Paludibaculum fermentans: one gene and its partner. The protein of the gene in region 1 interacts with the protein of each later gene in a pairwise test. Links are inferred from orthologs where the notes say so. Each region holds a gene or a part of one and is shown in the gene's direction. Other genes may lie near its edges.

What was found.
Region 2: the proteins of ligA (region 1) and leuS interact in binary tests that used the Escherichia coli proteins (3 or more experiments, as listed by UniProt). The link is inferred for Paludibaculum fermentans from one-to-one orthologs.

What each region holds. Positions count from the first base shown.
Region 1 is NZ_CP063849.1:9,331,213-9,334,445, reverse strand. Bases 64-2,979 are described here. They hold ligA (NAD-dependent DNA ligase LigA), read left to right. Parts: upstream 64-488; coding sequence 489-2,471; downstream 2,472-2,979. Other genes in these bases: IRI77_RS37040 (YqaA family protein), read left to right, coding at 2,468-2,979; IRI77_RS37050 (diacylglycerol/lipid kinase family protein), read right to left, coding at 64-424. In the rest of the region: more of IRI77_RS37050, read right to left, coding at 1-63; more of IRI77_RS37040, read left to right, coding at 2,980-3,070; IRI77_RS37035 (enolase C-terminal domain-like protein), read left to right, coding at 3,091-3,233. UniProt on the Escherichia coli protein: DNA ligase that catalyzes the formation of phosphodiester linkages between 5'-phosphoryl and 3'-hydroxyl groups in double-stranded DNA using NAD as a coenzyme and as the energy source for the reaction.
Region 2 is NZ_CP063849.1:1,790,800-1,794,235, forward strand. Bases 146-3,264 are described here. They hold leuS (leucine--tRNA ligase), read left to right. Parts: upstream 146-545; coding sequence 546-2,984; downstream 2,985-3,264. Other genes in these bases: IRI77_RS07105 (deoxyribonuclease IV), read left to right, coding at 146-585; IRI77_RS07115 (M14 family metallopeptidase), read right to left, coding at 3,044-3,264. Outside these bases: more of IRI77_RS07105, read left to right, coding at 1-145; more of IRI77_RS07115, read right to left, coding at 3,265-3,436.

The sequences.
Region 1 (3,233 bases):
GCCCGACACCCGCCATGCAGGCGAAATACCGCGCCGGCTTCCCCGGAGCCGTCATCCGCCCCAACGAGATCGTCGCCGGCTCCAAGTCCTGGAATCTGGTCGCGGCCCGCACCAGGTTCCCGCCGATCCCTGTCTCCATGCCCAGGACGTTGGCCGTCCCGGCCGGCAGGATCCCCAGCGGCACCTGCAAACCCGCCATTCCGGCGATCACTTCATTGATCGTTCCGTCGCCCCCCGCGACAAACACGAGGTTCGAGCCCTCATCGATCGCTTTCCGGGCGATCGGGCCCGCGGTATCCGGCCCGGTCGTGGGACACAGCCGGATGGTTCCGACATGCGGTTCCAGCAGGCGCTGGGCCTCGGCGATCATCTGGGGACGGCGAAAAAGCTTTCCGGCGACGGGATTGTAGACCAAAGAGGCCAAGGTTCGAGATGCGTTGGGATCGGACACGTAGTTACGATTATAGATAGTGACTGCCCGGCAACAGATGGATGACTTGCGCGCCCAGTTGAGGCGGCACGAATACCTGTACTACGTGCTGGACGCTCCGGAGATCTCCGACGCCCAATACGACGGGCTGATGCGCCAGCTCCAGGCCCTGGAGCAGGAGCACAAGGACATCCCCGTGCCGCCCGATTCCCCCACCCGCCGGGTGGGCGGCGCCGTGCGCGAGGGCTTCGTCAAAGTGCGCCACAGCGCGCCCATGCTCAGCCTGGACAACGCCTTGAATCCAGAGGAGTTGCAGGCGTTCGACAGCCGCGTCCGCGAGCTGCTCGCCGGCCAGGAGTATCAGTACGCGGCCGAGCTCAAGCTCGACGGCCTGTCCATGGCAGTCCACTACGAGAACGGCATCTTGACCCAGGCCATCACCCGCGGCGACGGCACCGTGGGCGAAGACGTGACGGAGAACGCCCGCACCATCCGTTCCCTGCCCCTGCGCGTCGAAGCCGAATGGCCCAAGTTCGAAGTGCGCGGCGAAGTCATCATGCCGAAGGCCTCGTTCGAGAAACTGAACAAGGAGCGCGCCGCCCAGGAATTGCCCCTTTACGCCAATCCGCGCAACTCCGCCGCCGGGTCACTGCGGGTCCTGGACCCCACCATTACCTCGAACCGCCAATTGGAATACCACGCCTATTTCCTCCTGGTCGACGGGCAACCGGCCAAAGATAGCCATTGGGCCTCGCTCGACGCCATGAAGTCGATGGGCTTCCGGGTGAATCCGCGCCGCCGCCTCTGCGCCAACCTCGAGGAACTCACCACCTTCTGCAACGAAGTGGGCGAACTGCGCGACAACCTGCCCTACGAGATCGACGGCGTCGTGGCCAAAGTCGACTCCATCCCGCAGCAGCGCCAGCTCGGCTGGACCGCCAAGTTCCCCCGCTGGGCCATCGCCTACAAATTCACCGCCCGCCAGGCCGAAACCGTCCTGGAAGGCGTCGATGTCCAGGTGGGCCGCACCGGAGCCCTCACCCCCGTCGCCCGCCTGAAGCCGGTCACCGTCAGCGGCGTCACCGTCTCCAACGCCACGCTCCACAACGAAGAGGAGATCGCCCGGCTCGACCTCGCCATCGGCGACACCGTTCTCATCGAACGCAGCGGCGACGTCATCCCCAAAGTCGTGGCCGTGACGAAACGCCCCGACGGCCGCCGCGCCTTCGTCATGCCCAAGACCTGCCCGGTCTGCCAGTCGCCCGTCATGCGGGCCGAGGGCGAAGTGGCCAGCCGCTGCGTCAACACCAACTGCCCTGCCCGCCTGCGCGAGAGCATCCTCCACTTTGCCGCCCGGACCGTCATGGACATCGACGGGATGGGCGACGCCCTGGTCGATCAACTCGTCGCCAAGGGCCTGGTCCGTAGCGTGGCCGATCTCTACGAACTCACCGTCGAGCAGCTCCGCGACCTCGAGCGCATGGGCGAAAAGTCCGCCAAGAAGATCTGGGACAACATACAGACCTCCAAGCAGCGGCCCCTGCCGCGCCTCATCGCCGGCCTGGGCATCCCCTTTGTCGGCGAACGCACCGCGCAGTTCCTGGCCGATAGCCTGGAGAGCATGGACGCGCTGATGGAAGCCAGCGAAGCGCGGCTGCAGGCCATCGAAGAGGTCGGCCCCAAGATCGCCGAGAGCATCCGCCGCTTCTTCGCCGAATCGCACAATCAGGAACTGGTGCGCCGCCTGCGCGGCTACGAATTGAAGTTCACCCACGAGGCCGCCGTCCGTCCGGCGTCCGGCCCCTTCCTGGGCATGGTGTTCGTCCTCACCGGCACGCTGCCGAACCTCTCCCGCGAAGAGGCCAAGGCGCGCATTGAAGCCGCGGGCGGCAAAGTCACCGGCTCCGTCAGCAAGAAGACCAGCGTCGTGGTGGCGGGCGAAGAGGCCGGCTCCAAACTCGACAAGGCGCGCGAATTGAATATCGAGGTGTGGGACGAAGCCACACTACTCGGCAGGATCGGATCGGCAACAAACGAATGAGTGGATTTCTTGAGTTCCTAAAGGCCCTGGGCCCGATGGGTGCGTTTCTGGTCGCGCTGATAGACGGCATTGGCCTGCCGAATCCCGGCGGCCCCGACTATCTGGTGATCTTCCTGGCCTGGACCCGGCCCGACTCGGCCTACAGCAGCGGCCTGCTGGCCGTCCTGGGCGCCTTGATCGGCAGCCTCGCCCTCTTCTGGGCCGCCCGCAAAGGTGGCGAACGCTACCTCGACGAGAAGGCCAGCGGCCGCCGCGCCATGAAGTTCCGACGCTGGTTCGCCCACTACGGCCTGGTGACCGTCTTCATCCCGGCCCTGGTCCCCGTGGTCCCGCTGCCCATGAAGGTCTTTGTCCTGTGCGCCGGAGCCCTCGGAGTCCGCCCCTGGGTCTTCCTGCTCGTCATGGCCGCCGGCAAGTTCCCGCGCTATCTCGGCCTGGCTTACCTTGGCAAGGAGCTCGGCGAGCACTCCACCCGCTGGCTGAAGGACCACCGCTGGCACTTCGCCCTGGCCACGCTCGCCCTGTTTGCGTTCCTCTTTGTCCTGGTGAAGATCTCGGACGTGCTGCGGGCACGCCGCGCCGTGACTCAAGTACAGTAGCAGTACACGAGCACTCAGCCATGCACACTCCTCTCAGCCGTCGCTCCTTCGTCGCAGCCCTGCTCGCGGCCCCGTCGATCGCCAAGCAGAACCCCAACGACATCCGCGTGGAGAGCGTCAGCACAGAGGAGGAGAGCTACATCTACCGCACCCCGCTGAAGTT
Region 2 (3,436 bases), 7.5 Mb from region 1 along the record:
GGAGCCGAGTATCTGGTCATCCACCCTGGCAGTTCCAAAGACCACACGCTCGAACTGGGCATCGAAACGCTCGCCCGCTCGCTGGAAACGGCATCGAAAGGTCTCAAGCCGGAGGTCCTCACGCTGCTGCTGGAGAACACGGCCGGCGCCGGCAATACCATCGGCCGCACGTTTGAGGACCTCACAGCCATCCGTGACCTCGCCTTGAACCAGGTGCCCTACCCCATCGGCTACTGCCTGGACACCTGCCACCTGTACGTTTCAGGCTTCGATGTTTCCACCGAAGCCGGGCTGAATCAGACAGTTAGCGATGCGGAAAGGATCCTGGGCCTGGAGAACATCCCAGTCATCCACACCAACGATTCCAAGGGGGCCTTCGCCTCCAAACTGGACCGGCATGCGAACATAGGAGAAGGTCACATCGGGTTGGAAGGGTTTCGCAGGATTCTGAACCATCCGAAACTGCGGGATAAGGCGTTTGTGCTGGAGACCCCCATCGACCAGCCGGGCGACGACCAACGCAATGTGGACGCACTGAAATCACTATGCCGGAAAAGCCGTACAACCACCAGGAAATCGAGCTGAATTGGAGCCAGCGCTGGACCGCCGACCCTGAGCTCTACAAAGCCGTCAACGACGGCACCAAGCCCCGCTACTACGTCCTTGAGATGCTGCCTTACCCCAGCGGCCGTCTCCACATGGGCCATGTGCGGAACTACTCGATTGGAGACACGCTCGCCCGCTACCAGTGGATGCGCGGCTTCGACGTGCTCCACCCCATGGGTTGGGACGCCTTCGGCCTGCCCGCCGAGAACGCGGCCATAAAGAACAACCGCCACCCCAGCGAGTGGACCCACTCCAACATCGCTCACATGAAGAAGCAGCTCCTGCGCATGGGCTTCGCCTATGACTGGGACCGCGAAGTCTCCACGTGTGAGCCCGAATACTACCGCTGGAACCAGTGGTTCTTCCTGCGCATGATGGAGCGGGACCTGGCGTACCGCAAGGTCTCCCTCGTCAACTGGTGCCCGGAGTGCGCCACCGTGCTCGCCAACGAGCAGGTGGAGAACGGCTGCTGCTGGCGTCACGAAACCACACCCGTTGAACAGCGCGAACTGGTTCAGTGGTTCCTGCGCATCACGGCCTACGCCGAGCAGTTGCTCGACGACATGAAGCAGATCGAGGCCGGCTGGCCGTCCCAGGTGCTCACCATGCAGCGCAACTGGATTGGCCGCAGCCAGGGCACCGAGGTCGACTTCGGCCTGGCCGGCACCGACCAGAAGATCCGCGTCTTCACCACCCGCGTCGACACCATCTACGGCGCCACCTGCGTCATCCTCGCGCCGGAGCACCCGCTCTCCAAGCAGCTCTGCGAGGGCGCGCTGGCCGTCCAGTTGAAGGCGATGGTCGACGACCAGAGCCGCAAGGATCCCGAGAACCTCGTCAAGGAAGGGTTCTTCACAGGCCACTACGCCGTGAACCCTTATAACGGAGCCACGGTCCCCATCTGGATCGCCAACTTCGTGCTGTGGGGCTACGGCACCGGCGCCATCATGGCGGTGCCCGCTCACGACGAACGCGACTTCGAGTTCTGTACGAAGTACGGCATCTCCATCGTGCCCGTCATCCGGCCCGTCGACGGTCCGCTGGCGATCATCGCCACCGAGCCGTTCACCGAATACGGCATCGTCGAGAACTCCGGCGAATGGTCCGGCCTGCCCAGCGCCGACGCCCGCAAACTGATGAGCGCCCGCGCGAAGGAGAACGGCTTCGGCGAAGCCGCCATCACTTACCGCCTGAAGGACTGGGGCGTCTCCCGCCAGCGCTACTGGGGCACGCCGATCCCGGTTGTGCACTGCCCGGCGTGCGGGGTCGTGCCCGTACCGGACGACCAGTTGCCCGTCCTGCTGCCTTCCGACGTCGAACTCACCGGCCAGGGCAAATCGCCGCTCGCCAACCATCCCAGCTTCCTGAACACCACCTGCCCCAAGTGCGGCGGGCCGGCCCAGCGCGAAACCGACACGATGGACACGTTCGTCGACTCCTCGTGGTACTTCTTCCGCTACGTCGATCCGAAGAACGACAAGCTGCCATTCACGCCGGAGACCGTCCAGCCCTGGTTCCCGGTGGACCAGTACATCGGCGGCGTCACCCACGCCATCCTGCACCTGCTGTACTCGCGCTTCTGGTGCAAGGTGATGCGCGACATCGGCCTGGTGAAGGTCGACGAGCCCTTCAAAAACCTGTTCACCCAGGGCATGGTGCAGTTGAACGGGCAGACGATGTCCAAGTCCAAGGGCAACATCGTCGATCCCGACGAAATGGTGGAAAAGTACGGCGCCGACACCTGTCGCCTGTTCACGCTGTTCGCGGCTCCGCCCGAGAAGAACATGGACTGGAACGAGTCCAGCGTCGAGGGGCAGTACCGTTTCCTGACGCGCCTCTTCAAGTGGGTCACGCGCAATGCCGACGCCACCGAGGGTAGCGGCGAGACCGACGCCCAGGCCCTGCGCAAGCTCCACCAGACCATCCGCAAGATCACGTCAGACTTCGACAACCGCTGGCACTTCAACACGTCCATCGCGGCGTTGATGGAGCTGCTGAACGCGCTGCAGGCCGCCGAAGCGGGCATGTCCCCAGCCGTCCGGCAGGAAGTGGCCGCCAAGCTCACGCTGCTCATCGCGCCCTTCGCGCCCTATGCCGCCGAAGAGCTCTGGGCCACCATCGGTAGAACCGGACCCGTCTTCCGCCAGTCCTGGCCGGCCTTCGATCCTGAACTGGCCAAGGAAGAGGCGCTGGAGATCCCGGTGCAGGTCAATGGCAAGCTGCGCGGCCGCATCACCGCCGCCCACGGCTCCACCAAAGAGGAGCAGGAAGCGCTCGCCCTGGCCGACGAGAAGGTGCTGGCGTTCATCGCCGGCCGCCCCATCGTCAAGGTCATCACGCTACCCGGCAAGCTGGTGAATATCGTGATCAAGGGCTGAGAAACCAGCCCTTCCGTGAGACAGGAGAGCCGGCCGCCCGGCTCTCCCTCCTCTATTTCCTAGTTCTGCCCGGCGCTCTGGTAGATCGCGTTCAGCAGGAACTTGAAGGTCCCGAAACTCTGACCGCGGAACTGCGCCCGGAAACCGATCAGCACGACCCGCCCCTGCCCCATGCGTGCCGAAACCACCGCGGGCTTGCCGGCCACGATGCGCTCGCCCGCGATCCAGCCGCTGGCCAGCAGATTCTGTTTAGCATAGCTGGCCACGACCTTCACTTCGCGATCGCCCTGGTTGAACTCCGGCAGCATCGTGACATCGAACGCCTGGCCGCCGGTGGAGGTCGCAATCGCGTCCTTCGCCACGCCCGCCGCCAACGGGTGCGAGGTGTCGACATTCAGGTGCAGTAGGGACCCGGGGCACGACCAGCCGCCCGAGGTCTCCTCTTCCCCGCT